Regions from separate parts of the Comamonas sp. GW821-FHT11H03 genome, predicted to be linked through region 1. Evidence: predicted binding sites of a transcription regulator. Region 1 holds the regulator's gene; the other holds the start of a gene.

Region 1 (14,752 bases):
AGAAATCAAAAGTTGCGTAATCGCCTTTGGGCATTTGCTGTCTCAAAAAATCCGGCCCATCAAATACCGCACAGATACTCAACTCTGCGCGCGTTCTTCATTGATGCACGCACCCGGAAGTCGGCCCAAGAAATGCCTTGATTTTGCTGAGTCCTCAGAAACTGCGCATCGTCAAATCAGACGATAGGAAACCTAGCAAAAAAGCATGCCCTCAGACTATTGCAGACCTGCAATATGAATACCACTGACATCGTCGTCCGGCGAATACGGCTGAACTCTCGGCTCCTGCTCGGATGCGCTCTGCTCCAGACGCTTGCGGAATTGCTCCGCAGGCAGGGCTGGCGAGCACAGATAGCCCTGAAAGTAGTCACCTTGTAACTGCTCAATTGCCCGGCATTGTTCCTGCGTTTCCACACCTTCCGCCACAAGTTCCACGCCCAATGCCTGCCCCATGCTGATGATGGCGCCCACAATGGCCTTGTCTCCCGCATCATGCGGCAGGCCGCGCACAAAACTCTGGTCGATCTTGATCTTGGAGATCGGCAGTTTTTTCAAATAAGCCAAGCTCGAATAGCCGGTACCGAAATCGTCAATGACCAGACCCACACCCAGCTCTGCGATCTGGTGGACGCGCAAAGCCATTTCCTGCGCCTCCTGCAGCAAAATGCTCTCGGTCAGCTCCAGCTCCAGCCACTGTGCCGGCAAGCCGCTGGCGTCCAGCACATATTTGAGGCGATCCACAAAGTCCGGCTGCCTGAACTCCAGCGCGGAGACATTCACCGATACCTTGACGGGCATGTCCATAGCCAGCCAGCGCGCAGCCTCCTGTACTGATTGCTCCAGCACCCAGGCATCCAGAGCAACCACATAGCCGGACTCCTCCGCCAAGGGAATGAAGGCTGCAGGAGAGATCACCCCCAGTTCGGGGTCCGTCCATCGAAGCAACGCCTCTGCCGCCACGATTCGACCCGAACGGATATGTACCTGTGGCTGAAAGTGCACGGCCATATGCCCTTTGTCCAGCGCCTGGCGCATGGCATGCTCCAGCTTCATGCGCGAGAGCAGACCCGCACTCATTTGCGGCTGATAGAAGCTGAAATTGCCGCGTCCGCGCTCCTTGACGCGATACATGGCGATATCGGCCTGACGAATCAGCTCGTCCAGCGTCAAACCATCTGCCGGAAATTGCGCAGCCCCAATGCTGCACTGAACGGAAAAGCCCAGACCGTCAAGCATGAAGGGCTGGCGCATTTCGTCCAGAATACGGGCGGCCACGGCCGAAGCCCCTTCCCCCGTGCAATCATGCAGATAGAGAACAAATTCGTCCCCGCCCTGACGGCACAACACATCGGCAGGGCGCAGCAGTCCGCTCAGCCGCTGAGCAACCAGCTTGAGCACCCGGTCGCCGAAGTCATGGCCCAGTGAATCGTTGATGATCTTGAAACGGTCCAGATCCAGAAACAGAATGCTGAACGGCTGCTGTGTGAAGCGCGCAGCAGTGATGGCCGCTTGCACGTGACGACTCAAACTCAGGCGATTGGGAAGCCCTGTCAACGCATCACTGTAAGCCAGCTGCTCAATCTGCTTTTGCGCACTGCGCTGCATGGTCATGTCGCGCATAAAGCCAATGCTTTGTACCAGACGCCCGTAGCCGTCACGCAATGCCACCCAGGACAGCCAGACCGCGCAGCGCTGACCTTCACTTTGCTTGAGCCAAAGATTGCCCTCCCAGAAGCTGCCCACATCCCAGCGCGCAGCGGCCAGCTCCATCAGGTCGGACACAGCCCCCCCTTCAGACTCGAACAAAGTCCAGGCGGCGAGCCCCAGCACCGCCTTGCCATGCAGCAACTGCCCGCCAGCCGGGTTGACCTGAACGATGACACCATTTGCATCTGCAATGAAGATGCCATCCAGGCTGGACTCGAACACTCTTGCAGCCAGACGCAGTTCGGTCGCCGAGCTGGACTCCACCGTAATGTCCCGATAGGAGTAGATACGTCCTATTGCCACACCGCGACTGAGCTGGGGCACGGAGCGGCGCTCCAGAACCCTGCCGCTAAGCAGTTGCAGCACCTCCGAGGTTTCAGGAGCCGACAGGTCCTGCGCATCCTGCAAAAGAGTGAACTGACTCTCGCTGCTGATGGTCTGTGCTTCCAGGTGGGTAAAGATGGCCGCATCATCTCGCTGCACGAGCAGTGGTTCAGGTAGTTGCCACAGCTCCGCGAAACGGTGGTTGAATGCACGAATACCGCCGCGTAGATCACAGACCAGCATGCCATCTGCAGCGGACTCAAGCGTCGCCCGCAACTCTGCAAGCAGCATGTCCAGTTCGCTCTCGTGCCGCAACTGCTCGCTGCGATCGAGCATGGTGAGCATCAACCAGCGCGGGTTCAGGGCGATGGGGCCCACCCCCATCTCCACAGCCGTCAATGAACCATTGGCTGTACAAATTTCTGTGAGAAATTTCGCCCCGCCCACCCAGTTTGAGGCATCCTGCCAGAACGCTTTTTGCACCAGTGAGGCACACAGCACATCGACATACTGCTCCTGCGCCTGCTCGGGCGTGTAGCCTGTGAGCTGCATACTAGCTGCATTGGCATGCACGACACGCAATGTCTGCGCATCCAGCAGCCAGACCGCCTCCTGCAAGCCATCGAGCATGGAGGCAAGCAGAGGGTCGATCAGAAAACTCTGCTGCAAAGTCACGCGAGGTCTTTCTCGGCAGCAGGTGCTGCAGAACTGTCAAAAAAGTAGCAAAGACGCCTCTGCGGCTGTAAAGCTTCTAACGCATTTCGAGAAAGCTGATTTCGCGTCAAACCTCGGCGAATACCCAAACCCACATATTCAAGCAAATCCACGAACCGCAGCTTCTGCGGCGCCTGCATGTCATAGGTCAGTACCTGCGGCTTGAGCGACTGGCTGGTGTTGACGGACACCACCACGCCCATCCGCCCATCGCTTAGCTCCACCAAAGAGCCCGGCGGATAGACCCCCAAGGTCTGCACGAATGCCTTGAGCACATCGGGCGCATATCGCTGGCGATACTGACCATACAGTGCAGCCATGGCTTCATGAGGCGTCATTTCGTTGCCTTGCAGTGGCAGATTGCACAAGCGCTCAAAATTATTGACCAGCGCCAGGATCTGTCCGGCAATGTCCATATCTGTGGCCAGCAAGCCCAGTGGAAAGCCTGACCCATCGGCCCATTCATGATGCTGGGCGATGGCCGTCGTGACGGAAGGAGGATAGCCCATGGACAGAGCCAATGCCACCGACTCTCCGACATGACGTGCATACAGGGTCTCTCGCACAGGCGTGCGGCCCGTGCCTTGATTCAGTGCATTGGCCGATGCGGAAATCTCCAGCCCCGGCTTGCCGATGTCATGCAACAGGGCCGCCGCGCCCAGATCCTGCAATACGTCATTGCACAGGCCCAGCGTCTTGCCCAACAGCAGGCTCAGTACGGAGACATTGACACCATGAACGCCAAAGGTGGCCCCCCCCGTATCCGCAAGCAGATGCAAAGTCAGATCACGAGCCTGCGCCAGTTTGACGACTTGCTGCGCAACCAGCATATCCGTCGTTGTCCGCGCCTTCTCGGGGTTGACTGGCAACAAGGCCTGCACGTCATCAAATACGGAAACCGCGCCCAGAAACCTGGATTGCACGCCCAAGATACTGTTACGCCATGCATGCGCATCATTCTCGGGGGGGACAGGAGCGAGTTGAGGGTCTGCAGCCACAGACGCTGCCGCCTCTTCCTGATCGCTTCTCGATAGATCAACCTGAACTGCCTTGAGCTTCAGGGTCCTGAGTGTCTGCAACTGCTCGTCATTGACAATCTTGAAGCTGCTGACGGGAAACGGATGGCGCAACCAGCCAGTCTCCAGATGGACATACATGCCGATACGCAGTTGTCCGATATCAATAGCAACGAAACGATTCACTTTGAGCGCTACACACAAGATAAGACATTATTCCGCAGTTCCATGACTGCTCAACCATGACTAGGGTCTGTTGGGATGCAAACAGCGTCAACAATCCCCTCTTGTGTGACTTATCGGCACCAAAGGCCGGGTTTGTAGACCAGATCCATCCACAAAGCCCAACTCGCAACACCAATCAGCATCAGACCAGCGACTCTGGTGCCCCACCTGGCCCGCAATGCATTGACATGCGACTGTCCTAGTTGCCACAGCCAGGGTCCCGCCAGCAGCCACAGTGCACCACCAACGGCAAAGGCTGCCATGGACAAAGCACCTTGCCAAGCGCCGCCACTCAAGGCCGCCACCAACACCGCCGAATACAGCAAACCACAAGGCATCAGTGCCCAGGCAAAGCCTGCTGCCAGACTGCCGCCTGGCGCGGTGACCCAGGGCTGAACCCTGGCCCAGACGGAACGCCCCGCCCGCTCCAGCCAGGCTGGCTGCCGCGCCTGCACCACCATGGCCAGCCCCCAGGCCATCACCGCTACATGCATCAGCGTCCAAAGTCTCTGCAATGCCGTTGTCTGACTGGTCACCCAGGCCAGACTTTCCATGGCCACGGCCGCGACCCCTCCCAGCAGGGCATAGGCAGCGATGCGACCTAGATGAAACAGGCTGGTGCGCAGCCATTGGCGTTTTTGCAGGCCGTGCACGACAACAGGCTGTCCGCCACCGACAGGCTTCGCTGCTGTGACCACACTGCAGGGAGCAGCGCACATTACAAGACAATGGGGCCCACCCACGAGCCCCATGATCAAAGCGGTCCAGACCAGCGAAAACAGCATGCGCTAGATGATGCGCGAAAAGCGCGCGCGGTTTCGGTCGGCCTGCAAATATCGATCAAACAGCATGGCTACTCCGCGCACAAAAAACCAGCCCAGGCCCGTGACCTTGAAGCCCTCGTCGGATAGCTGAACCAGGCCATTGCGCTGCATTTCCGCCAGTGCAGCGAGCTCCGAAGCAAAGTACTCGCGGAAATTGATCAGCCAAGCCTGGTCCATCGGCTCATACAGGACGGAGCCCTGACACATGATGGACATGATGACGGCTCTGCGCACCAGATCGTCACGCGAAAGCGCCAGTCCACGCTGCACGGGCAGTATGCCGCCATCGACGGCATCGTAATACTCTTCAAGAGTCTTGACGTTCTGACTGTAGGTCGCGCCCACCTTGCCGATAGCCGATACACCCAGTGCAATCAGATCGCAATCAGGCTGGGTGCTATAGCCCTGAAAGTTTCGATGCAAGCGCCCCTGGCGCTTGGCAATGGCCAGAGAGTCGTCAGGCAGTGCAAAGTGGTCCATGCCCACATAGACATAGCCGCCATTCATGAACGCATCGATGGCGCCGGAGAGCATGTTCAGCTTGTCCTGTCCCATGGGCAGGTCCGCTGATTCGATACGCCTTTGCGGCTTGAAGCGCTCGGGCAAATGCGCATAGGCATACAGTGCAATGCGATCGGGGCGAAGCTCATTGACCTGTGCCAGCGTGCGCGCAAAAGACTCGGGCGTCTGCCTGGGCAGCCCGTAGATCAGGTCCACATTGATGGAGACAAATCCCAGACGGCGCGCCTCGACCACCAACGCAAAGACTTGCTCGGCGGGCTGCTCGCGGTGCACCGCTTTCTGTACCGCGGGGTCAAAGTCCTGCACACCAAAGCTCAGACGATTGAACCCCATGTCCTTGAGAGCTCTGAGCCGCTCGTTGCTGACGGTGCGCGGATCGACCTCGATGGAGTACTCGCCCGCAGGATCCAGCTTGAAATGCTCACGCATCAAGACCATCAGCTGCTGCAACTCTGCATCGCTGAAGAAGGTCGGTGTACCTCCGCCCAGATGCAGCTGGCTTACGAGCTGGCCTTTGCCGCAGTGCTCGGTATGCATGGCCAGCTCGCGGCCCAAGTAGTCCAGATACTCGGCAGCCTTTTCATGATGCTTGGTCACGATCTTGTTGCAGGCGCAGTAATAGCAAAGCGACTCACAGAACGGCACATGCACATAAACGGACAGCGGCAAAGCGCGCGAGCCAGAATGCGTCTTGCGCTGCTTGAGTGCCAGTATGTAGTCGTCTGCACCAAAAGCCTCAACAAAACGGTCGGCTGTTGGGAACGATGTGTAGCGTGGGCCGGGGATATCAAAGCGGCTCAGCAACTCAGGCGTGACTGCGGTCATAACTGGGAGTTAGGGTGCGCCCACACTCTGCATGGAGCATATTTCAATGGAAATCAGATCCTGAAAATCATGCCCCAAATAGGCAAAAGCGCATGTTTTGGAACGAATACTGGCAATGTGCCCCAAGGCAATCATCCTGTCCTTGATGAAAATCAAGAGACCTCAAGGCAAGTGCTGCGACAATTTGATCCATCTCATCTTCAACCACGAGGTCAATGACCAGCGCGACTCTCCACTGTGTGTCTGTCTGCGCGGTAGCAAAAGCCCATGAATCTTCAGACCATCAAAGCATCCTGCTCCAACTGCAATCTGCGTGAACTGTGCATGCCCATGGGCCTGGACGATGAACAAATGGAGCGCATTGAAGAGGTTGTGGCCACGCGCCGCAAGATCAAGCGCGGTGGGCTGCTGTTTCGCAATGGCGAAGAGTTCACCTCTCTGTATGCCATTCGAACCGGCTTCTTCAAGACCAGCGTGGCGACCGAAGACGGTCGCGATCAGGTCACAGGCTTTCAGATGGCGGGCGAAATCATTGGTCTGGACGGTATCGTCAACGACCACCACACTTGTGATGCCGTGGCCCTGGAAGACGCCGAGGTCTGTGTCATGCCGTTTGACAAACTGGAGCAGCTCTCGCGCGAGGTCACGGCGCTGCAGAACCATGTGCACAAGGTCATGAGCCGCGAAATCGTGCGCGAGCATGGCGTGATGCTGCTGCTGGGCAGCATGCGTGCCGAAGAGCGCCTGGCGGCTTTTGTGTTGAACCTGGTCCAGCGTCTGTCGGCACGCGGCTTTTCCAAGTCGGAGCTGGTGCTGCGCATGACGCGCGAAGAAATCGGCAGTTACCTGGGCCTCAAGCTCGAGACCGTGAGCCGCACTTTCTCCAAATTTGCAGAGGAAGGCATTGTGGAAGTCAGGCAGCGCCACCTGCGCATTCTGGATACCGAGGCGCTCAAACGCATCGTCAACAGCCAGCAATGCCAGAGCTGAGCCGAGTCAGCAGACGCTCTCAAGACAAAGCCCGCGGACAGCGGGCTTTTTTATCTGGGCGAATTACTCGGGCAGAGGCTCGGAAACGATGCCTCCATTGAGATCGCTGACGGAGCGCCCCAGCATCACCGTCATCGCTCCTCCTATCAGGGTCACGACCCAGAAGGCAAAAAAGGCGACCGTATAGATGGCCTGGCGCGACCAGCCCAGGGGGGAACCAAGCCAGTGCAGATCCAGCGGGTCCACAAAGGCAAAAACCACCATCTCCATGATTGCCGCCGCCAGAAAGGCCGGCCAGACAATCCACATCCAGCGTCGAGCATCCATCCTGATTCTCCTTGGGCTGTGGGCTTGACCATATTTTGCACAAAGGTGATGACCGCTCACGCAGGACTGCGGGCATGCACCATGGCGGGAAACCCTGAATCACTCTCTTTTCAGTAGCACCTTGCGCCATCCGGATAATGAAAAACCATTTACTTCTGCATCAACGTTAGACGGAGCATGCGCAACATGCTCTGATTTTGATATTGGCAACAAAAAAGGCCGCAAAAGCGACCTTGGCGGAGCAAGCACCGGAGCGCTCAGCGATCCAGAGGATGGTCCTTGACTGGAGTGGCCGCATGATTGCGGCCGGTGACTGCAGGGGCCATGCTTTTTTCACTTTCGCTCAGGCGTTGGTTGATTTCAATGCCATGGCGGTAGTAGTCAGGGTCAATCACGGGATCGGGCCTGCTCAGTGCGATGTATGCGGTGACAAAGCCGGCAATCACCACGATCACCGGGCCGGCGATGATGAGCCAGACATGGGCAAACTTCCACCAGGACTTGCCGTCCTCGGGGTGGGTGATCCTGGCCGTTTGCGAGACCTTGGCTTGTGCTGCCGACATGATGAAACCTCTTTACAAAATTCTGGCCACCCAGGCACATAGGGCAAGGTGGCATGGATTGTTGCCGATTGGCTGTGTCCTTGTCCGGCCTCCGTGATGGCTCACGAAGACCGGCAATACATGGCATTAACGCGGCACCAGGAACACCGTCTTCTCGGAAATACGCCCTGCTCCGGCAGTCACTGCATCCACATTGAAGTGTACGGGGTGCGAGCCGGGAGCTGCTGAGCCATACGGAATTTGCAGCCGCACGGCAATGCCGCGCGTCTCGGCAGGGCCAACGGTCACTTCCTGCTCGGATGCAACTTCCAGATTCTCCAGGCCCACGGCGCTGATACGGTAGCGCTGCTCGGACTCCGTGGCGTTCATGATCTGCAGACGGTAGACGTTCTCCAGCTTGCCGCCCGCTACGATGCGCGAAAGCGCAGCACGGTCTCGAATCACGTCGACCTTGAGCGGCTCGCGCAGCACCAGACTGGCGATCATGGCGGCGCTGAGGGCCACCAGCACGGCCGCGTAGATCAACACACGGGGGCGGAAAATACGGCGGATCACCTGTACCTGCTTCCAGGCCTTGGACACGGCATTCTGAGTGGTCAGCCGGATCAGGCCGCGCGGATACTCCATCTTGTCCATCACGGAGTTGCAGGCATCGATGCACAGACCGCAGCCAATGCACTCGTACTGCAGCCCCTTGCGGATATCGATGCCCACGGGGCAGACCTGAACGCAAAGCTTGCAATCTATGCAGTCCCCCAGGCCCTGTGCCTTGTAGTCAACGTCTTTCTTGCGCGGGCCACGAGCTTCACCACGTTCAGCGTCATAGCTGACGATCATGGTGTCCTTGTCGAACATGGCACTCTGAAAGCGTGCATAGGGACACATGTACTTGCAGACCTGCTCGCGCATGTAGCCGGCGTTGCCGTAGGTGGCAAACCCGTAGAACGCCACCCAGAAAATCTGCCAGTTGCCCTGGAAGGCCATCAACTGCACACCCAGCTCACGGATGGGCACGAAGTAGCCGACAAAGGTGAAGCCTGTCCAAAGAGACAGAACGATCCAGAGAAACTGCTTGAAGGACTTTTTCCAGATCTTCTCCAACGTCCAGCCGTTCTTGTCGATACGCATGCGGGCACTGCGATCGCCTTCGACCTTGCTTTCGATCCACATGAAGATCTCGGTGTAGACCGTCTGCGGACAGGAGAAGCCACACCACAGGCGCCCGGCCACGGCGGTAAACAGAAACAGCCCCAGCGCGCTGATGATCAGCAGCCCCGTCAGATAGATGAAGTCCTGCGGATACAGCACCAGTCCGAACAGATAGAAGCGCCGGGCTTCCAAATCGAACAGCACCATCTGGCGCTCGCCCCACTGCAGCCAGGGCAGGCCGTAGAAGACGAGCTGGGTCAGAAACACCATGGCCCAGCGCCACCGTGAGAACACGCCACTAATAGAGCGTGAGTACACTTTTTGCTCGGAAGCGAACATAGGCACCAACTCAGGCCCGCCCTCATGAGGCTCAGGCGTGATCGGTATGACTTTTCGGGGCTTCCCCTGATCGCACGGCATCGCAGTTCCTTAATGTTTTTGTAATTACTGAAAATTGAAATGCGAAAAAGGCGGTGCCAGGGCACCGCCTCTTAACAACGCATTACTTCTGGTTTTGCGTATTCGAAAGACTCCAGACATAGGAGGCCAACACGGCAATTTGAGCCTCCGTCAACTTCTCTTTCTGGGCAGGCATTTCATTGTGCTTGCCGTTGTTGACGATGTTGACGATTGCCGCCTCACCCCAGCCATGCAGCCAGATGTCATCGGTCAGGTTAGGCGCTCCCAGCGCAGGGTTGCCCTTGCCGTCCATGCCGTGACAAGCCGCACAGGCCACGAACTTGGACTTGCCTTGCGAAGCCTTGACGGCATCGTGAGGGCTGCCCGACAGGCTCAGCACATAGTGCGCCACATTGCGCACATCTTCCGCCGAGCCCACGGCTGCCGCCATGGGCGGCATGATGCCGATACGGCCGTTGGTGATGGTCTCCCTGATCTTCTCGGGAGATCCACCATGCAACCAGTCGCCGTCCGCCAGATTCGGGAAGGACTTGCTGCCGCGAGCGTCAGAGCCATGGCATTGCGCACAGTTGTTCATGAACAGACGCTCGCCAATGGCCATGGCCTGAGGGTCCTTGGCCATTTCTTCGGTAGGCATGCTGGTGAACTTGGCGTACAGAGGCTCCAGGTCTGCCTTGGCCTTGGCCATTTCCTTGTCGTAGGCGCCGGTCTGGCTCCAGTCCAGCTTGCCGCCGAAGCCGCCCAGACCTGGGTAGACCACAAGATAGCCCAAGCTGAAAACCACGGTGATCACGAACAGACCCATCCACCACTTGGGCATGGGGTTGTTGAGTTCACGCAGGTCTTCGTCCCAGACATGGCCTGTGGTGTTGTCGCTCGAGGGAACGACCTTCTTGCTGGCCACCAGAATCAGCAGCAGCAAGCAGCCAAAGATGCCAATCAGCGTAATCGCCGCGACATACACTGACCAGAAATTGTTAATGAAATCGCTCATGGGATGTTCTCGTTGTGGTGATCAGACTCAGTCTTCCAGGAATGGAACCTGAGCTGCCTCGTCAAAACGGGCCTGGTTGCGGCGGGCATACGCCCACCACCAGATGCCCACGAAACACGCCAGCGATGCCAGCGTGGCCACGATACGCATGATGGTGATATCCATTTCCAGCCCTTTCTCTCTTACTTGACGGCGCGACCAAGGACCTGCAGATAGGCAATCACTGCCTCCATCTCTGTCTTGTCCTTGACCTCGGCCTGAGCACCGGCGATTTCCGCATCGGTGTACGGCACGCCCACCTTGCGCAGCGCGCTCATGCGCGTTGCCACGGCCGTGTCATCCACCTTGTTGGCTTCCAGCCAGGAGTAAGCAGGCATATTGGACTCGGGCACTACGTCACGCGGGTTGTTCAGGTGGATGCGATGCCATTCGTCGCTGTACTTGCCGCCCACGCGATGCAGGTCGGGGCCGGTACGCTTGGAGCCCCACTGGAAGGGGTGGTCGTACACGAACTCGCCAGCCACCGAGTAGTGGCCATAGCGCATGGTCTCGGCGCGGAAGGGACGGATCATCTGCGAGTGACAGTTGTAGCAACCCTCGCGCAGATAGACGTCGCGCCCCATCAGCTGCAACGGGGTGTAGGGCTTGAGACCCGCCACTGCTTCGGTCGTGGACTTCTGGAAGAACAGCGGCACGATTTCCACCAGGCCACCAATGGTCAGCACGAACAGCGTTAGCGCGATCAGCAAAAAGTTGCTGGTCTCGATCTTCTCGTGCGAAAAGCTCTTGGGAGCTGCGTTATTTTGATCAGACATTGCTTTTGCTCCTCAATGCTCAAGCGTGAGCCACCACGGCAGGCACTGCCACCTTGACGGAACGGCCGGCCATTGCGGTCTTCCATGTGTTCCATGCCATCACCAGCATGCCGCCCAGATACAGCAGACCGCCAGTCACGCGAATCACATAGAAGGGATAGGTCGCCTTCACGCTTTCCACGAAGGTGTAGGTCAGCGTGCCGTCGGGGTTGACAGCGCGCCACATCAGGCCCTGCATCACACCGGCAATCCACATTGCGGCGATGTACAGCACGATGCCGATGGTCGCCATCCAGAAGTGCAGCTCGATCGCGGCCAGCGAGTGCATCTTCTCGCGGCCGAACAGACGGGGGATCAGGTAGTACAGAGAGCCCATGGTGATCAGACCCACCCAGCCCAGAGCGCCGGAGTGCACGTGGCCCACGGTCCAGTCGGTGTAGTGGCTCAGCGCGTTCACGGTCTTGATGGCCATCATCGGGCCTTCGAAGGTGGACATGCCGTAGAACGACAGGGACACGATCAGGAAACGCAAGATAGGGTCGTCGCGCAGCTTGTGCCAGGCACCCGACAGCGTCATGATGCCGTTGATCATGCCGCCCCAGCTGGGAGCCAGCAGGATCAGCGAGAACACCATGCCCACGGACTGGGCCCAGTCAGGCAAAGCGGTGTAGTGCAGGTGGTGAGGACCCGCCCACATGTACGTGAAGATCAGCGCCCAGAAGTGCACGATCGACAGGCGATACGAGTACACGGGACGACCCGCCTGCTTGGGGATGAAGTAATACATCATGCCCAGGAAGCCGGCGGTCAGGAAGAAGCCCACGGCGTTGTGCCCGTACCACCACTGAACCATTGCATCCTGCACGCCAGCGTAAGCCGAATAGCTCTTCATCCAGCCCGCAGGGACGGAAATATTGTTGACGATATGCAGCAGGGCCACGGCCAGGATAAAGGCGCCGAAGAACCAGTTGGCCACATAGATGTGCTTGACCTTGCGGATGCCGATAGTGCCGAAGAACACAATGGCGTAGGACACCCATGTCACGGCGATCAGCAAGTCAAGGGGCCATTCCAGCTCGGCGTATTCCTTGCCCTGGGTGTAACCCAGAGGCAGGCTGATGGCTGCGCCGACGATAACCAGTTGCCAGGCCCAGAAGGTCAGGCTGGCCAGCTTGGGCATGAACAGCTTGGTCTGGCAGGTGCGTTGCACCACGTAGTAGCTGGTCGCGAACAGCGCCGAGCCACCAAAAGCGAAGATCACGGCATTGGTATGCAGCGGACGCAGACGTCCGTAGCTCAGCCAGGGAATGCCGAAGTTGAGTTCCGGCCAGGCCAGCTGGGACGCGATAAACACGCCCACCGCCATACCTACCACCCCCCATACCACGGCCATGATAGAGAACTGTCTTACGACGGTGTCGTCGTAATAGACAGCATTGTTATTTGTTGCTTCCATCGGGCACCTCTTAGATATCTTGCAAAGTGTTCATCGGTTTCTGGTCGGGCTCGTTGAGCCACATCAATCGTCGCGAAGAATGCGCTCGCCTTCTTGTTCCACGCTCTCGAACTGGCCCCGGTACACGGCCCACCACAGGGCAGCCACAATGGCCATGACCAGAACAACCGACAGCGGAATCAATACATACAAAATGTCCATCAATGGCCTCCTTGAGTCAGTGGCATGACGGTGCCCCGCGGCGCAAGGTGCGCGGGGGCGGACGCGTTGCTATCTGCAGCCTGCAGCGGCAACGCACGTGCAAGACGGGCTGCGTTGGCGACGACCAGCAAGGAGCTCAGCGCCATGCCGAGCCCTGCCAGCCAGGCAGGCATCCAGCCCACAAGGGCCAGAGGAATAGAGATCGCGTTATAGGCTGCTGCCCAGCCCAGGTTCTGGCGCACCACGGACAGGGTCCGGCGGGCCAGCAACAGGCTTTGCAACACTAACTCCAGGCTGTCTCCCAGTACCACGAAGTCTGCTCGCGATTGTGCCAGCGGCACTGCTTTACCAAAAGCAAAAGAGACATGCGCTCCGGCTAAAACTGGGCCGTCATTCAGGCCGTCGCCGACCATGGCAACCTTATGCCCTGCAGCCTGTGCCGCCTGCATGGCTGCCAGCTTGTCCTGCGGTTTGCAATCACCCTGCGCCCGCTCTATGCCCAGTCTGGCGGCGACCGTGCGCACTGCCGCAGAACGGTCTCCTGAGAGCAGTTGCACCGCCACACCTTGCTGCCTGAGGTCGGCAATGACCTGGGCCGCTTCGGGACGCACGTCCTCGCTCAGATGGAACTGCGCCAGGGGCAGCCAGCCACTTTGCAATTGCTCGGCCAGCATCACGCTCTGCCCTGGCTCATGCGGTGCCAACTCGGGCACGCCGCAATGCGCGGCCGAGCCCAGACGAAGATGACGGCGCAAAGCGGTATTGCTGCGCGCCTGCACCCAGACATCAAGGCCGCTGCCGGCAACTTCCTGAACGGAGTCCAGCAGCCACGCGCTGGCAGGCAGTTCGGCCACCTCGGCCGCATGCGCCAGGGCCTTGGAAGCGGGATGCATGGACTGACGCGCCAGCAAGGCGGCCAGCGCCAGCAGGTCATCAGTGTTTTGACCTTCAGCAGGTGTCAGCGCGCGCAGCACCAGGCCGTCGCGCGTCAGCGTCCCGGTCTTGTCGAACACCAGCGTATCCACAGCAGCCAGCGCCTCCAGCCCCTGCAGATTGCGCACCAGCACGCCGCTGCGCGCCAGGGTGCCGGCCGCCGTCAGCATGGCCACGGGCGTTGCCAGAGAAAGCGCACAGGGGCAGGTGACGATGAGCACGGCCACGGCCACCATCATGGCTTTGCCCGGATCGGCAGGCCACCACCAGATGGCCGCAGCTAGCGCCGCCAGCAGCACCACGACAAGGAAAGGACGGGCCACCCTGTCGGCCAGCTGGGCCAGTGTTGGCTTTTGCAGCGAAGCGCTTTCCATCAGATTCACGATCTGCGCAAAGCGGGTGCCCTCACCCACGCTGTCCACTCTCACATCGACAACACTGTCCAGGTTGTAGCTGCCGGCGGTGACTGCATCGCCCTGCGCACGCAAAACAGGCGTGGATTCGCCGGTCAGAAGTGCCTCATCGGCATGGGTGGTACCGCGCAGAATCCGGCCGTCTGCGGGAAAAGCCTCGCCCGTGAGCACGCGCACCACATCGCCCACGCGCAACCGACGTGTGGCCACGCGCTCGAACTCGCCTGTGTCAGGCTGCTGACGCAGCACCGAATCCGGCAGCCGGTTCATCACGGCTTCCAATGCACCGGCCGTACGGTCGCGCAGGCGCAGCTCCAGCCAGCGCCCTGTGAGC
Region 2 (14,752 bases), on a different contig from region 1:
CCAGCGGCCCCATGCTGTTTGACCAGTTCAGCATTGCCGATGCCTTTTTTGCGCCGGTGTGCATGCGTATCAACGGCTACGGCCTGCCGACCTCGGCACCGGTACGCGCCTATATACAGCGCATCACCCAGCTGCCCGCCACCCAGGAATGGATTCAGGCCGCCTTGGCCGAGCAGGACTTTCTGCAGTTCGAAGAGCCCTATCGCCAGCAGCGCTGAGTCCGCCATCCCGCGATTGCGGTATCTGCAGGCCGGCTCGCAGCCACTACCATTGCAGCATGAGTGAATTCAAGGTTTTCAAGGTAGGCGGCGCCGTGCGCGATGCGTTGCTGGGCCTGCCCGTCAACGACACGGACTGGGTGGTGGTCGGAGCCACACCGGAGCAGATGAGCGCGCGCGGCTTCGTGCCCGTGGGGCGCGACTTTCCGGTGTTCCTGCACCCCCAGACCCATGAGGAATATGCGCTGGCTCGCACCGAGCGCAAGAACGGCATGGGCTATCGCGGCTTTGTGGTTCACACCGCTGCCGATGTGACGCTGGAAGAAGACCTGGCTCGGCGCGATCTCACCATCAACTCCATCGCTGCTCCTGCCGACTGGACAGGCAACGGCGGCCTCGAAGACCTGGTGGATCCCTATCGCGGCCAGCAGGATCTGAAGGATCGCGTCCTGCGCCATGTGACCGCTGCCTTTCGCGAAGACCCGGTACGCATTCTGCGCCTGGCCCGCTTTGCGGCGCGCTTCACCGATTTCTCCGTCGCCCCCGAAACCATGGAACTCATGCGCGAGATGGTGGCGGCCGGCGAGGTCGATGCCTTGGTGCCCGAGCGCGTGTGGCAGGAAATCAGCCGTGGCCTGACGGAGGCCCAGCCCTCTCGCATGTTCGACATCCTTCGCGAATGCGGAGCTCTGGCCCGGCTGCTGCCCGAGCTCGACAAGCTCTGGGGCGTGCCCCAGCGCGCCGAATACCACCCCGAGATCGATTGCGGCGTGCATGCCATGATGGTGCTGGACATGTCGGCCCGCTTGCAGGCACCGCTGTCCGTGCGCTTTGCCTGCCTGTGCCATGACTTCGGCAAAGGCACCACGCCGGCCGATGTGCTGCCCCGCCATATCGGCCACGAACAGCGCAGCGCCCGCCTGCTGCTTCAGGTCTGCGAGCGCTGGCGCGTGCCCAACGACTGCAAGGAGCTGGCCGAGGTCGTGGCGCGCGAGCATGGCAACATCCATCGCAGCCACGAGCTCAATGCCGCCGCCCTGCTGCGCCTGCTGGAGCGCTGCGATGCCATACGCAAGCCCCAGCGCTTCGAGGAAGCCTTGCTGGCCTGCGAATGCGACGCACGCGGGCGTCTGGGCTTTGAAGAGGCGGCCTACCCCCAGCGCCAGCGCCTGGGCAATGCCCTGAAGGCGGCCCTGGCCGTGGAAACCGCCCCCGTGGCCCAGGCCGCAGCGCAGCGCGGCCTCAAGGGCAAGGCCATTGGCGATGCCGTGAGCAAGGCGCGCGAGCAGGCGATTGCCGCCTATCTGGAAGGCTGCGCCTAGCAGTGCGCGCGCCGAGGTGCTAGCGACAGGGATGGGCACGGCTTGAGTTAAGTCAAAGAAGGTATGCTGCAGCCATTGCACAGTACGAGATGGCTGCGGCGGTTCGCTCCGCCCGAGCCATGCAGCGGGTCACGAAACCTGCTGCAACACCCATGCCATACCGGCATGGTTCTTTGACGGGCAAGTGTCCGGCCCACAGGCCACGGCCTTGCCCTCTTGCTTCAAGGAGGTGCTCTGATGTCCTTACCCCAGACCATGAAAGCCGCCGTGGTGCGTTCCTTCGGGAAACCGCTCACGATTGAAGAAATGCCGGTGCCCCGACCGACAGACGATCAGATCCTGGTCAAGATCGCTGCTTCCGGCGTCTGCCACACCGATCTGCATGCAGCCGAAGGCGACTGGCCTGTCAAGCCTCATCCGCCCTTCATTCCCGGCCACGAGGGCGTGGGCTATGTGGCGGCGGTGGGCAAGAACGTCAAGCATGTCAAGGAAGGCGATCGCGTGGGCGTGCCCTGGCTTCACAGCGCCTGCGGCTTCTGCCGCCACTGCATAGGTGGCTGGGAAACCTTGTGCGAGTCTCAGACCAATACCGGTTATTCGGTCAACGGCGGCTTTGCCGACTACGCACTGGCCGATCCCAACTATGTGGGCCATCTGCCGTCCAACGTGAGCTTTATCGACGTCGCTCCCGTGCTCTGCGCCGGGGTCACGGTGTACAAGGGGCTGAAAGTCACCGATGCCAAGCCCGGCGACTGGGTGGTGATTTCCGGCATCGGCGGCCTGGGCCATATGGCCGTGCAATATGCCAAGGCCATGGGCTTCAACGTCGCGGCCGTCGACATCGATGACAGTAAGCTCGCTCTGGCGCGTCAGCTGGGCGCCACCGTCACTGTCAACGCAAAGACCACCGATCCGGCGGCCTATCTGCAAAGAGAGATTGAAGGTGCCCATGGCGTGCTGGTCACCGCTGTGTCGCCCAAGGCTTTCGAGCAGGCGCTGGGCATGGTGCGCCGCGGCGGCACGATTTCGCTCAACGGCCTGCCGCCCGGCGATTTTCCGCTGCCGATCTTCTCCATGGTGCTCAAGGGCATCACCGTGCGCGGCTCCATCGTCGGCACGCGCCTGGACCTGCAGGAGTCGCTGGACTTTGCTGCTCAGGGCAAGGTCAAGGCCACCGTATCCACCGACAAGCTGGAAAACATCAACGACATCTTTGCCCGCATGCACGAAGGCAAGATCGAAGGCCGCGTGGTGCTGGACATCGCCGCCTGAGCGCCTGACCGGCCCCGCCACGGGGCCGGGTGAGCGGGCCCGGCTCCCGCGAAGACGGTGCTCAGATCACCGATCGCACCCAGCGCACGATCTCCGAGGCAGGCAGTGCCCCGGAGATGCGGGCCAGTTCCTGGCCTTCCCTGAAGATCACCATGGTCGGAATGCTGCGGATGCCCAAGGGTGCGGCGGCCTGCGGGTAAGCCTCGGTATCGAGCTTGGCCAACTGCGCCTGTCCTGCCAGCTGCTGCGCCGCCTGGGCAAAGGCCGGCGCCATCATGCGGCAGGGGCCGCACCAGGGGGCCCAGAAATCCACGACCACCGGCACTTGGCTGCGCCCGGTGTGTCTGGCAAAGCTGTCGTTGTCCAGTGCCACGGGCTCGCCCGTCACAAGAGCCTGGTGGCAGCTACCGCAATCAGGCTGATTGCCCAGCTGCTCTTTGGCGATGCGATTGGTGGTGTGGCAATGAGGACAGACGTAGTGCAGGGATTCGGACACAGGGGCAACCTTTCTAGGATTGACGCAAACAGGAATGCGACAACGGCCTGCCTGCTGAGGCTGTCGCCTTGCCTGAACCCGCTTTGCGTAAGTCGTGCTTTCTTTGGCAATGCCTGACGGTGCCAGCAGGCACTGCTCGGGCTCAGGCTCAGGCTCAGGCTCGTATGTGCAGCCAAAGCCTGCAGATTCAAGTCGGCCGGCCTCAGAACGTGTCTACGATCTCAGAGCTTCACAAAGCGGGCAATCAGCGCCGCCACCACGCTGAGCAGCACGGTGCTGGCCACCGGCAGGAAGAACTCCTTGCCGAACAGGCGAAAGCGGAAGTCGCCGGGCAGACGCCCCAGCCCTATGCGCTGCAGCCAGCCGTGCAGCCCGTTGACGAGCAACAGGGCCAGAAAAATGACGATCAACCAGCGAATCATGAGGCCGCAAGTATAGAGGCCTGCCGCGCTGACGGTCTGAGCGCCCATGCTGGCAGACAGCCATTCCGTTTATGCATGACATGCTTCCCAAAGATTGATTGACCTCAACTCCCCCCTCTGCCCATGATGTCCACGCCCTGTGCCATGCAGGGACCGGGCCCGTGCGTCTGCCGTCAGGGCCCGCGAACTACAAACAACGAGACATACCGTGCCCCTGACCTTCTCACGCAAACAGATTCTTCTGAGTGCAGCGCTGCTAGGCGCTTGCCTGGCCCTGCCTGCTGCCGCCGACAGCTTCCCCAATCGCCCGCTCAAGCTGGTCGTGCCCTTCTCGCCCGGTGGCAATACCGATGTCGTGGCGCGCCTGGTCGGCCAGGGTCTGGCCGAGGCGCTGGGCCAGCCGGTCGTGGTGGAGAACGTCCCCGGAGCCAACGGTGCCATCGGTGCCAGCCGCGTCGCAGCCGCCGCCAATGACGGCTACACCCTGCTGTTCGGCACGGCGGGCACGCAGGCCATCAATCCCAGCCTGTACCGCAATCTCAGCGAGAAAAGCCTGGACGACTTCGAGTACGTAGCTCTGGTGACCTCGATTCCCAATGTGCTGGTGGTCAACGAGTCGAAAACGCCGGTCAAATCGGTGGCCGAGCTGGTGAGTTACGCGCGCGAGCGCCGCGCCGGGATGAGCTATGGCTCGCCGGGCATGGGCTCCACCGTGCATCTGTCGGGCGAGCTGCTCAAGAGCGCCGCCAAACTGGACCTGGTTCACGCGCCTTACAAGGGCAGCGCTCCGGCACTGACCGATCTGATCGGAGGCCAGATTGATTTCATCTTCGAGAACATCACGCCGGCGCTGCCCTTCATCCAGGGCGGCAAGCTCAAGGCGCTGGCCGTGACCTCCGCCGAGCGCCTGCCGCAGCTGCCGCAGGTCCCGACCATGAAGGAAAGCGGCTTTCCGTCCTTTGTGACCGCCACCTGGAACGGCGTGCTGGCCCCCAAGGGGACACCACGCGCCGTGGTTCAGCGCCTGGAAGCGGCCACGCTCAAGGTGGCCAGCAGCCCCGAGTTCAAGGCCAGGGTCGCGGCCCTGGGCGGCGAACCGCGCCTGCTCGGCTCAAGCGCGTTCCGCGACTTCACGCGCACCGAGTACAAGCACTGGGGCAGCATCATCCAGGCCGCCAGACTGGAAAAGCAGTAAGCGCGCCAGGCACGCAGACGCTATAGCCGGTGCGTGCGGTCGCCCTGCACAAAGCCCAGCGGCGTCCAGGGCTCCACGCCCTTGGACAGGGCAACGACCTTGAACAGCTCGCCCATCTCGTGCTCCATGACCAGCTTGGAGGCCATGGAGCGGGCCTTGATGCCCGCCGCATCGAGCTTGGGCGCAAGTCCGCAGTTGATGAGAAAGTGCGCCTGATTGGTGTAGCCCAGCACGTCGAAGCCCGCATCCTGGGCCGCCACGGCCGTGCCCGTGAAATTGACGTGGGCCGTGATGTCCTTGAGGCCGACCAGCACCAGAGGGTCGTTGTCCACCTGATGCTGGTAGTGGCAGACCAGGGTCCCCATATGGCGCTGCTCGTGGTAGTACTCGCTCTCGCCAAAGCCGTAATCGATGAAAAAAGCGGCTCCCCGGGTCAGGCGCTCGCCCAGGGTGTGGATAAACGCCTCGCCCTGGCGGTGGATTTCGGTCAGAAAGTCATGCGGGCCGCCGATATCCACAGGCGGACGCAGTTCGGTGAGCCGGTCTTCCCAGGCAAAGGCCGCCTCATCACAGTCACCTGCGAGCACCACGCCGCGCTCATGCCATTGGCCCTGGGTGCGCTGCAGCAGTTGCACCGGCATGGCGTCCAGCACCTCATTGCCGATGATCACGCCTTGCATGGCGTCCGGCAGCGCATCCACCCAGCGCACCAGATGCTCGTACTTGGCCAGCGCCAGCTTCTGGCGCGCGCGCAGCGTGCCCGAGAGATCGACGATGGTGTAGCGCTCAGGCAACGCGCCCTGGGCCGCCAGCTCGTCAAGGATCTGCAGCGCCAGCGCGCCCGTTCCCGCACCGAATTCCCAGATCTCGCGGGTATTCGTTTTTTGCAGCGCTTGCCGCAATTGGGATGCCACCAACTGACCAAAAATAGGCGAAATCTCCGGTGCCGTCACAAAGTCGCTGCCCGACTCCGGCATGGCACCGAACTTGGCCGTCTCATTGGCGTAATAGCCCAGGCCCGGCGCATAGAGCGCCAGCTCCATGAAACGGTCGAAAGGCAGCCAGCCGCCCACGGCGGCAATCTCCTTGGCAATGCGGGATTGCAAGGCGCTCGTTAAACTTGAGGGTTCTGTCGTCACAACCCGCATTTTCCACGAATGTCCTCACCCGCCCAACCACGCACAGTATTGGTGACCGGTTCCGCCCGTCGCCTTGGACGTGACATGGCCCTGGCCCTGGCCCGCGCGGGCTGGCAAGTGGCTGTGCACTACCGCGACTCCCGCGATCAAGCTATGCAAACCGTAGCTTCTTGCGCAGAATTGGCGGGCGATAGCGCCGCTTTTGATGCAGATTTCTTTGACGAGGAATCGGTGCGCTCGCTGGTGCCGCGTGTGGTGGAGCGCTTTGGCCGGATCGACGCCGTGGTCAATAACGCCTCGCTGTTCGAGCATGACGATGCCCAGAGCTTCAGCTATGTGGCCCTGGAAGCGCATCTGCGCAGCAACACGGGCGCGCCCATATTGCTGTCCCAGGCTCTGCATGCCCATGTGCAGGAGCGCGTGGCGGCAGGCGAAGAGTCCGCCCACGGTGCCGTGGTCAATGTGCTGGACCAGAAACTCTGGAACCAGAACCCCGATTTCCTGAGCTACACCCTCTCCAAGGCGGCCCTGGAAGCCGCCAACACCATGCTGGCCCTGGCGCTGGCTCCACGCGTGCGCGTGGTGGGCGTGGCGCCGGGCCTGACACTGACCAGCCATATGCTGAGTCAGGAAAAGTTCGAGGCCCTGCACGCCATGAGCCCGCTGGGCCGCTCCTCCTCGCCCGAGGACATTGCCGCCGCCGTGTGCTTTGCACTGGAGAACCGCTCCATGACGGGCACCACCATGCTGGTGGACGGCGGCCAACATTTACAGCGCTTCGAGCGCGATTTTTCGATGATGTGAGCCCACCGAGGCCGCACCTTCTCTCATGACTTCCACTTCCGGACAACAAATTCTCACGCTCACCGGCCTGCGCTTTGACGCCAGCCTCGGGATTCTCGCGCATGAGAAACAAGAGCCTCAGCCGATCCAGGTCGACGCCGAACTCAACCTCGGCCCCCAGCCCCTGGCTCCGCGCGATGACGACATCCTCCACGTACTGGACTACCGCAAGGTGCGCCAGATCATCATCGACGAATGCACCTCCGAGCATGTGAACCTGCTCGAGAGCCTGATCGGCAAGCTGGCCCAGCGCCTGCTGCAGCTGCCCGGCGTGCGCGGCGTGCGTGTGAAAATTGCGAAGCTGGAAATTTTTGACGACTGCGAAGTAGCCATTCGCATCGAAACCGGACAATGGTGAACCCCATGAATGCAGTAAACGACAACCCCTGGATTGCCGAAGAGGCAGAAGCCGCCGATGCTGCGGCCGCAGAGAACGCCAACGGCGAAGAAGCCGCCAAGCCCGGCAAGATCAAGATCGAGCGCGAACAGATCAAGCTCGAAAAGCGCCTGTGCCGCGAAGTGGGCAAGGCCATCCTCGACTACAATATGATCGAGGAAGGCGATCGTGTCATGGTCTGCATGTCCGGCGGCAAGGACAGCTACACCCTGCTCGACATTCTGCGCAAGCTGCAAAAGCGTGCGCCCGTGAAGTTCGACATCGTGGCCGTGAACCTGGACCAGAAGCAGCCCGGCTTCCCCGAGCATGTGCTGCCCGAGTACTTCCAGAGCATCGGTGTGGACTACCACATCGAGAACCAGGACACCTACAGCGTCGTCAAGCGCGTCGTGCCCGAAGGCAAGACCACCTGCGGCCTGTGCTCGCGCCTGCGCCGCGCCATCCTGTACAAGGTGGCCGACCAGCTGGGCTGCACCAAGGTGGCCCTGGGCCATCACCGCGACGACATCGTGCAGACCATGATGCTCAACATGTTCTACGGCGGCCGCATGAAGGGCATGCCGCCCAAGCTGGTCAGCGACGACGGCAAGCATGTGGTGATCCGCCCGCTGTGCTATGTGCCCGAGAAGGACACGACACGCTGGGCCCAGTACCAGAACTTCCCCATCATTCCCTGCAACCTCTGCGGCAGCCAGGACGGCCTGCAGCGCGTGGCCGTGGGCAATATGCTGCGCGAGTGGGACAAGAAGTTCCCCGGCCGCATCGAGAGCATGTTCCGCGCCATGGGCAACATCGTGACCACGCACATGATGGACCCCCAGCTGCACGACTTCAGGAACGCCAAGGCCACGGGCATTGCCGATCCCAACGGCGACATGGCCTTTGACCATGAAGAGCTGCCAACCATGGCCGCCCTGCCCGGCGGAGTGCAAGTGGTACAACTGTCCTGAGCGGACTTTTGAACTAAAGCCGGACCCTGCAGTCCTATCAAAGGCCCATCTCATGGGCCTTTGTCGTTTTCAGAGAAATCATCATGAACCTGCGCAAAACCTCCTTACGCTGGATCGGCCTTGCGGCCCTGACTGCGACGGCTCTGCTGGCCGGCTGCAGCACGGTGCGCGAGGTCAACAGCACGGTGCAGAGCTTTTCCGCACTGAACACCATTCCCGTGCCGGCCACCTACCGGCTGGAGACCCTGCCCTCGCAGCAGGGCCAGGTGAACTTCGCGGCCGTGGAAGCCCAGGCCCAGCATGCGCTGGCCCGCGTCGGCCTGACGCGCGATGACTCGCACGCCAGCCTGGTGGTGCAGATCAGCGCCATGGCGCGCTATGCGCGCGACTGGGCCAGCTGGCCCTACTACGACCCCTACTGGGGCCCGCGCTGGGGCTGGGGCATGAGCTACGGCCGCGGCTTTGGCTGGGGCTTTGGCGGCGGCATGATGTTCAACGAGCCGCCGCTGGAGTATTACCGCGCCGTGAGCATCGTCATGCGCGATATCAAGACCCAGCAGATCGTCTACGAAACCTCGGCCCAGCGCCAGGATGTATGGACCGACGACCCGGCCATCTTCGGCATTTTGTTCGATGCGGCGCTGACGGGCTTTCCCAAGCCGCCGCAGGGCCAGCGCAACGTGCGCACCGTCATCCAGCCGCCCGGGGCCCAGCCTGCCAGCGGCACGCCGGCAACACCTGCACAGCCCGCCGCATCGGTTGCGCCAGCAGCACCGGCCGCCGTGGCGCCGGCACGTTGATTTGCAATCTTCAACAGTTGCCGGGCCTGGCGCGTGCTAACGTGCAGCTCGGCTTGAACCGGGGCCTCCTGCCTGGGCCCCGCTATGAAAAGGATGACTGTCATGAAGAAATTTGCTCTCTCCACCCTGCTTTGCGCCACAGTGGCTGCGGGTTCCTTCAGCGCCCATGCCAGCGGCCTCGGTGACGCCTTGCGCGGCCAGCTGGGCGGCGGCGCAGCCGAGAGCAGCTCCAGCGCCTCGGGCCTGGGCGGCATGCTCGGCGGCTCCGGAGGCTCTTCGGCACTGTCGGCCCTGGGCCTGGGCAACCTGAGCTCCGGCACGGCCAGCAATGCCGCCGGCGTCCTCACCTACTGCATGAAGAACAACTACCTCAACGCCGACAAGGCCGCCCAGGTCAAGAATCAGCTGCTGGGCAAGCTGGGCCTGGGCCAGAAGGAAGAGCCCAAGGACCAGGGCTACAAGAACGGTCTGATGGGCATGGTCACGGGCGCCGACGGCAAGAGCTTCAGCCTGGACAAGGTCAAGAGCAACCTCAAGGAAAAGGCCTGCGACTTTGTGCTGGACAATGCCAAGTCACTGATCTGACACCGAAAGACATGGCAGCCGGCGCTTGAAGCGCAAGTGCTGCAATGTCCAAAGGCCTGCAACCATGGTTGCAGGCCTTTTTTCTTGGCTGCAGCACCATTTGCCCAGGAAGAAGCAAGGCTTTGCACCGAAATCATCACGCCTCCCGAACTGAGCACTGCCGTCCATGCCCCTGGTCCGCCCTGCCAGGCTGCGCTTTGCAAGCTGGTGATTCGCGCACCATAGCCCGCTGCGCCTGGCGGGTGAATGCCGAGTCTCAAAAGGTCTGTAACAACAGACCGGGGTACAGGCACACTTTGTTTGCAAGACAATGACTGCTCAATAAAACAACCTACGCTGAACGAGCCAAGACATGCACGCCACGCGCATCATTGCCATCCGGCACGGAGAGACAACCTGGAATGTCGATGGACGCATCCAGGGGCATCTGGATATCCCCTTGAACGACACCGGCCTGTGGCAGGCCGAGCAGGCGGCCCAGGCGCTGGCCGACGAGAGCATTGCCGCCATCTACAGCAGCGACCTGCAGCGTGCCCATGTCACGGCGCAGGCGATCGCCCAGAGATCCGGTGCACCTCTGCACACCACCACCGGCCTGCGCGAGCGCTGCTTCGGTGATTTTCAGGGCCGCACCTTCAAGGATGTGGAAGCCACCCAGCCCGAGGACGCGCAGCTCTGGCGCACGCGCAACCCGGCCTATGCCCCGCCCGGCGGCGGCGACTCGCTGCAGGCCTTGCGCGAACGCATCTTCGCCACCGTGGACCGGATTGCGCGCCATCACGAGGGCGAGCAGATCGTGCTGGTCGCCCATGGCGGCGTGATGGATGTGCTCTACCGCCTGGCCACGCGCCAGGACTTCCAGACGCCACGCACCTGGGAGCTGAGCAACTGCGCCATCAATCGCCTGCTCTGGACGCCTGACGGCCTGTCTTTGGTAGGCTGGGCAGATACCGCACACCTTCAGCAAGGCAGCCGAGATGAAGCACATTCCTGAGCATTTGCAGACCCTTGTCGGCCAGGCCGTCAAACGCATAGACACGCCCGCCCTGGTCATCGACCTGGACGCCATGGACCGCAATATCGAGCGCATGGCCCGCTTTGCCCAGCAGCATGGCGTGCTCTGGCGCCCGCATGCCAAGCTGCACAAGAGCGCGCATATCGCCCATCTGCTCGAGCATGCCGGTGCCTGCGGCCACTGCGTGCAAAAAGTCAGCGAGGCCGAGGCGCTGGCCGAGGGCGGCATCACCAATATCTTCATCAGCAACGAAGTCATTGCCCTGACCAAGCTGGCGCGCGTGGCAGCTCTGGCCAAGGCACTGAATGCCCAGGGCGGACGGCTGGCCCTGGCCGTGGATTGCGAGGAAGGCATCACGCGGCTGGCGCGTGCCCTGCAGGATGCGCAGGCCGGCGACGCGGCCATGGATGTGCTGGTGGAGATCAATGTCGGCCAGAACCGCTGCGGCGCAGAGCCCGGCGAAGCCGCCCTGCGCCTGGCACAGGCCATTGCCGCCCAGCCCACGCTGCGCTTTGCGGGTCTGCAGGCCTATCACGGCGGCGCCCAGCATCTGCGCAGCGCCGAGGAGCGCAAGACAGCCATCGACCAGGTGCTCAAGCTCGTCAACCGCACGCGCCACGAGTTCGATCGCGCCGGCCTGGTCATCCCGCTGATCACGGGTGCCGGCACGGGCACCATGGTCAACGAGGCCGCCAGCGGCATCTATGGCGAAATCCAGCCCGGCTCCTTCCTCTTCATGGACGCCGACTACGCCGCCAACCAGCGCGATGCGGCCCAGCCCCTGTTCGAGCATGCGCTTTACGTCAAGACCCAGGTCATGTCGCTCAGCTCCGATCACGCCGTCTGCGACGCCGGGCACAAGGCCCATGCCATAGACTCCGGCCTGCCCAGGCTGCATGCGCTGGCGCCCGAAAACGCGCTGCGCTTTGCCAACGGCGGCGACGAGCATGGCGTGCTGCACCCCGATGCCGACGCCGGCAACCACAGCGGCTGGCTGCCCGCGCTGGGCGAGAGCCTGTGGCTGATTCCCGGCCACTGCGACCCCACCGTGAATCTGCACGACCACCTGATCGGCGTGCGCGGCGGGCGGCTCAAGGGCGTGGTCGAGCGCATCTTCACGGTCGACGGGCGCGGTGCGCTGACCTGATGCGCTCTTGCATCGGTCTTTGAATGCTATATAAATAATAGCATTCAGCGCCTTTCATGCAATGATTTCAAGGCATAAACAGTCTGAAATTCATGCCTGATAGGCGTCAACAGCTCTCTTTTTTACAGACCTTCAGGCCACCAGCCGTCGGCACGGCGCTCCATGCGCGGGCAGTCGTAGGCCGCAACCACGGGGATGGCGCTGCCATCGGCGCGCACCAGCTTTTGCTGCCATTGCGTGCCCTGGCGCATGGCCACGGCAATGGCGGCCACGTGGGCGCCGCAGCGCTCCAGCAGCTTGAGGCCCGAGACCATGGTCGTGCCCGAACTCACGGCATCGTCGACCACCAGCACGCGCTTGCCGGCAATCAGGCCAAGCTGATTCGGGTCGATATAGAGCAGCTTGCCCTTGCCCGGCGTGGTGATGGAGCTGACGGGCTCGCAGAGCTCGTCGCGATACCAGTATTTGCGCGAATAACCCAGGGGCACATAGCGGCTGTGGCCCAGATGCTTGGCAACCAGCGGGGCAAAGGCCAGACCCAGCGTGGGCAGGCCGATGACCGCATCAAAGTCATGCGCCCCGGCGGCTTGCGCCATGTGCAGCGCCAGCTCCTCCACCACCTCCATCGATGCCTGATTGGCAATCAGGGAGGCCACGCAGCGATCCGGAGCCGAGCCATCGGCCGTGGGCATGCCGCGCAGCGGCAGCAGCAGATAGCGGCCGTCGGGCAATCGGGCCGGGTAGCTCCTGGCATAGGGCGGCAGCGGCGACTGGGTCAGCTCGGCCTCGGTGACGGTGGCTTGCCAGTAGTCGGTCGTGGCATCGAAGCCGGGCAGGTTCTGGCCGCAGAGGTCGGCCACGGATGCAATTTCACTCATACAAAACTCAGTCGCGGCGCAGATAGCTCTCGGCCAGCTTGACCCAGTACGAGGCAGTGACGGGCAGCAGGTTGTCGTTGAAGTCATAGGCCGCGTTATGCACCATGCAGCCGCCCTCGCCCATGCCGTTGCCGACGATGAAATAGTTGCCCGGAACCTGGTTGAGCATGATGGCGAAGTCGTCGCTGGCCTGCAGCGGCTGCAGATCGGGAATCAGCCATTCCTCGCCCAGGAATTCGCGCGCCACACCGACAGCGAAATCCGTCGCAGCCCTGTCGTTCATGACGGGCGGATAACGCCATTTGTAGTCCACCTCGGCCGTGGCGCGGTGCACGGCGGCCTGGGCATGGGCCATGGCCGTGATGCGCTCGCGCAGCTGCTGGCGCACCTCGGGGCAGCGCGCGCGGATGGTCACGCGCAGCTCGCAGGTTTCGGGAATCACATTGGGCGCATCGCCCGCATGGATGGCACCGATGGTGACCACGGCCATATCGTTGGGGTCGATCTCGCGCGAGCGTATGGTCTGCAACGCCAGCACCAGATGCGAGGCCACGACGATGGGGTCCACGGCCACATGGGGCATGGCGCCATGGCCGCCCTTGCCGCGGATGGTGATGATGGCCGTGTCCGAGCTGGAATACATCACGCCCGGGCGAAAGCCGAACTGCCCGGCCGGGTAGCCGGGCTCGTTGTGAAACGCATAGAGCGCGTCGCAGGGAAACAGCTCGAACAGACCCTGCTCGACCATCTTCTGCGCGCCGCCATGGCCTTCCTCGGCGGGCTGAAAGATCAGATGCAGCGTGCCCTGGAGCTGGTCCTTGCGCCCGGCCAGCACCCTGGCTGCGGCCAGCAAGGTGGCCGTGTGTCCGTCGTGGCCGCAGGCATGCATCTTGCCGTCGTGACGGCTGGCATAGGGCAGGCCTGTGGTTTCGCGGATAGGCAGCGCATCCATGTCGGCGCGCAGGCCAAGACGTTTGCCGATGTGCTTGCCATGGGCATGCTCGCCGCAGCGCAGCGTCCCCACCACGCCGGTGTCACCCAGGCCACGATGGACCTCATAGCCCCATTCGGCCAGCCTGGCGGCCACGATATCGCCGGTGCGGTGCTCTTCGTAGGCCAGCTCGGGATGGGCGTGCAGATCATGGCGCAGGGCCAGCATCTCGGCCGCCACAGCGGCCACTTCGGGCAGCACGGGCGGGTGGATCTCGGCATGCACCGGGTTCAAAGGCGCGGCCATGGCTTATTCCGCCTGGATATTGGCCGACTTCACGATCTGCGCATAGCCGGCTTTTTCCTTCTTCAGGAACTGGACAAAGCTGGCCTGGGTGCCGGCGCCGGGCGTGGCGCCGCCGTCTTCCAGGCGCTTGCGCACATCGGGCAACTTGAGCACGGCATCGAGCTCGGTGGCCAGCCGCGTGACCACGGCCTGAGGTGTCTTGGCGGGCACGAACAGACCCGTCCAGGTGTTGAGGTCAAAGCCCTTGAGTTCGGCCGTCTCGCCAAAGGTGGGCACGTTGTGGATCGCATCGATGCGCTTGGCCGATGTCACGCCCAGACCTTCGAGCTTTTTCTGCTGGATCATGGGCACGGCGCTCACGGTGGTGAGCATGCCCACATCGACCTGGCCGCCCATCACATCGCTGGTGATCTGGGCACCGCCACGGTAGGGCACATGCACCAGCTTGATCTTAGCGCGCTCCTGCAGCATTTCCATGGCCAGATGCAGCATGGTGCCCACGCCCGAAGTGGCGTAGGTCAGCGAGCCGGGCTTGGAACGCGCCAGCGCAATCAGCTCGTTCAGATTGTGCGCCGGCAGGCCGGGACGGGCCACGGCGACCACGGGGGCGATGGTGGTCAGGCCCACGGGTGTCAGGTCTTTTTCAGCGTCGTACTTGACGGCGGAATTCACCAGCTGAGCAATGCTGATGGGGCCGTCAAAGCCCATGAGCAAGGTGTAGCCGTCGGCCGGGGCCTTGACGGCCTTGCTCACCCCGAGCACCCCGCCAGCGCCGGGCACGTTGTCCACCACGATGGACTGGTGCAGGCGCTCGCCCAGCTTCTGGCCGATCAGGC

Evidence for each region. Region 1 encodes FNR, which switches genes on or off when oxygen is low (the NO sensors DNR and NnrR bind a similar motif). Its sites were predicted from a motif close to TTGATNNNNATCAA; they were not measured.
Region 2: a site for FNR is predicted at 1,583-1,596, ahead of adhP (alcohol dehydrogenase AdhP). Genes of this name have one in related genera too.

The regions. Positions count from the first base shown of each region.
Region 1 is NZ_JBXARF010000005.1:265,112-279,863, reverse strand. It holds gene AC1RTQ_RS13700 (helix-turn-helix transcriptional regulator) at 1-34, opposite strand, end outside; gene AC1RTQ_RS13695 (sensor domain-containing protein) at 217-2,706, opposite strand; gene AC1RTQ_RS13690 (HD-GYP domain-containing protein) at 2,703-3,947, opposite strand; gene AC1RTQ_RS13685 (sulfite exporter TauE/SafE family protein) at 4,058-4,771, opposite strand; gene hemN (oxygen-independent coproporphyrinogen III oxidase) at 4,775-6,157, opposite strand; gene fnr (fumarate/nitrate reduction transcriptional regulator Fnr) at 6,425-7,147, shown strand; gene AC1RTQ_RS13670 (hypothetical protein) at 7,211-7,474, opposite strand; gene AC1RTQ_RS13665 (FixH family protein) at 7,732-8,037, opposite strand; gene ccoG (cytochrome c oxidase accessory protein CcoG) at 8,164-9,606, opposite strand; gene ccoP (cytochrome-c oxidase, cbb3-type subunit III) at 9,689-10,600, opposite strand; gene AC1RTQ_RS13650 (cbb3-type cytochrome oxidase subunit 3) at 10,628-10,765, opposite strand; gene ccoO (cytochrome-c oxidase, cbb3-type subunit II) at 10,783-11,415, opposite strand; gene ccoN (cytochrome-c oxidase, cbb3-type subunit I) at 11,435-12,871, opposite strand; gene ccoS (cbb3-type cytochrome oxidase assembly protein CcoS) at 12,935-13,072, opposite strand; gene AC1RTQ_RS13630 (heavy metal translocating P-type ATPase) at 13,072-14,752, opposite strand, start outside.
Region 2 is NZ_JBXARF010000001.1:647,052-661,803, forward strand. It holds gene AC1RTQ_RS03035 (glutathione S-transferase family protein) at 1-218, shown strand, start outside; gene AC1RTQ_RS03040 (multifunctional CCA addition/repair protein) at 278-1,540, shown strand; gene adhP (alcohol dehydrogenase AdhP) at 1,778-2,812, shown strand; gene trxC (thioredoxin TrxC) at 2,874-3,308, opposite strand; gene AC1RTQ_RS03055 (DUF2905 domain-containing protein) at 3,530-3,730, opposite strand; gene AC1RTQ_RS03060 (Bug family tripartite tricarboxylate transporter substrate binding protein) at 3,939-4,925, shown strand; gene AC1RTQ_RS03065 (class I SAM-dependent methyltransferase) at 4,946-6,073, opposite strand; gene AC1RTQ_RS03070 (SDR family oxidoreductase) at 6,083-6,868, shown strand; gene AC1RTQ_RS03075 (dihydroneopterin aldolase) at 6,894-7,265, shown strand; gene ttcA (tRNA 2-thiocytidine(32) synthetase TtcA) at 7,259-8,254, shown strand; gene AC1RTQ_RS03085 (DUF4136 domain-containing protein) at 8,338-9,054, shown strand; gene AC1RTQ_RS03090 (YjjA family protein) at 9,157-9,639, shown strand; gene AC1RTQ_RS03095 (histidine phosphatase family protein) at 9,992-10,633, shown strand; gene AC1RTQ_RS03100 (DSD1 family PLP-dependent enzyme) at 10,617-11,801, shown strand; gene AC1RTQ_RS03105 (phosphoribosyltransferase) at 11,924-12,679, opposite strand; gene AC1RTQ_RS03110 (M20 aminoacylase family protein) at 12,687-13,916, opposite strand; gene AC1RTQ_RS03115 (Bug family tripartite tricarboxylate transporter substrate binding protein) at 13,920-14,752, opposite strand, start outside.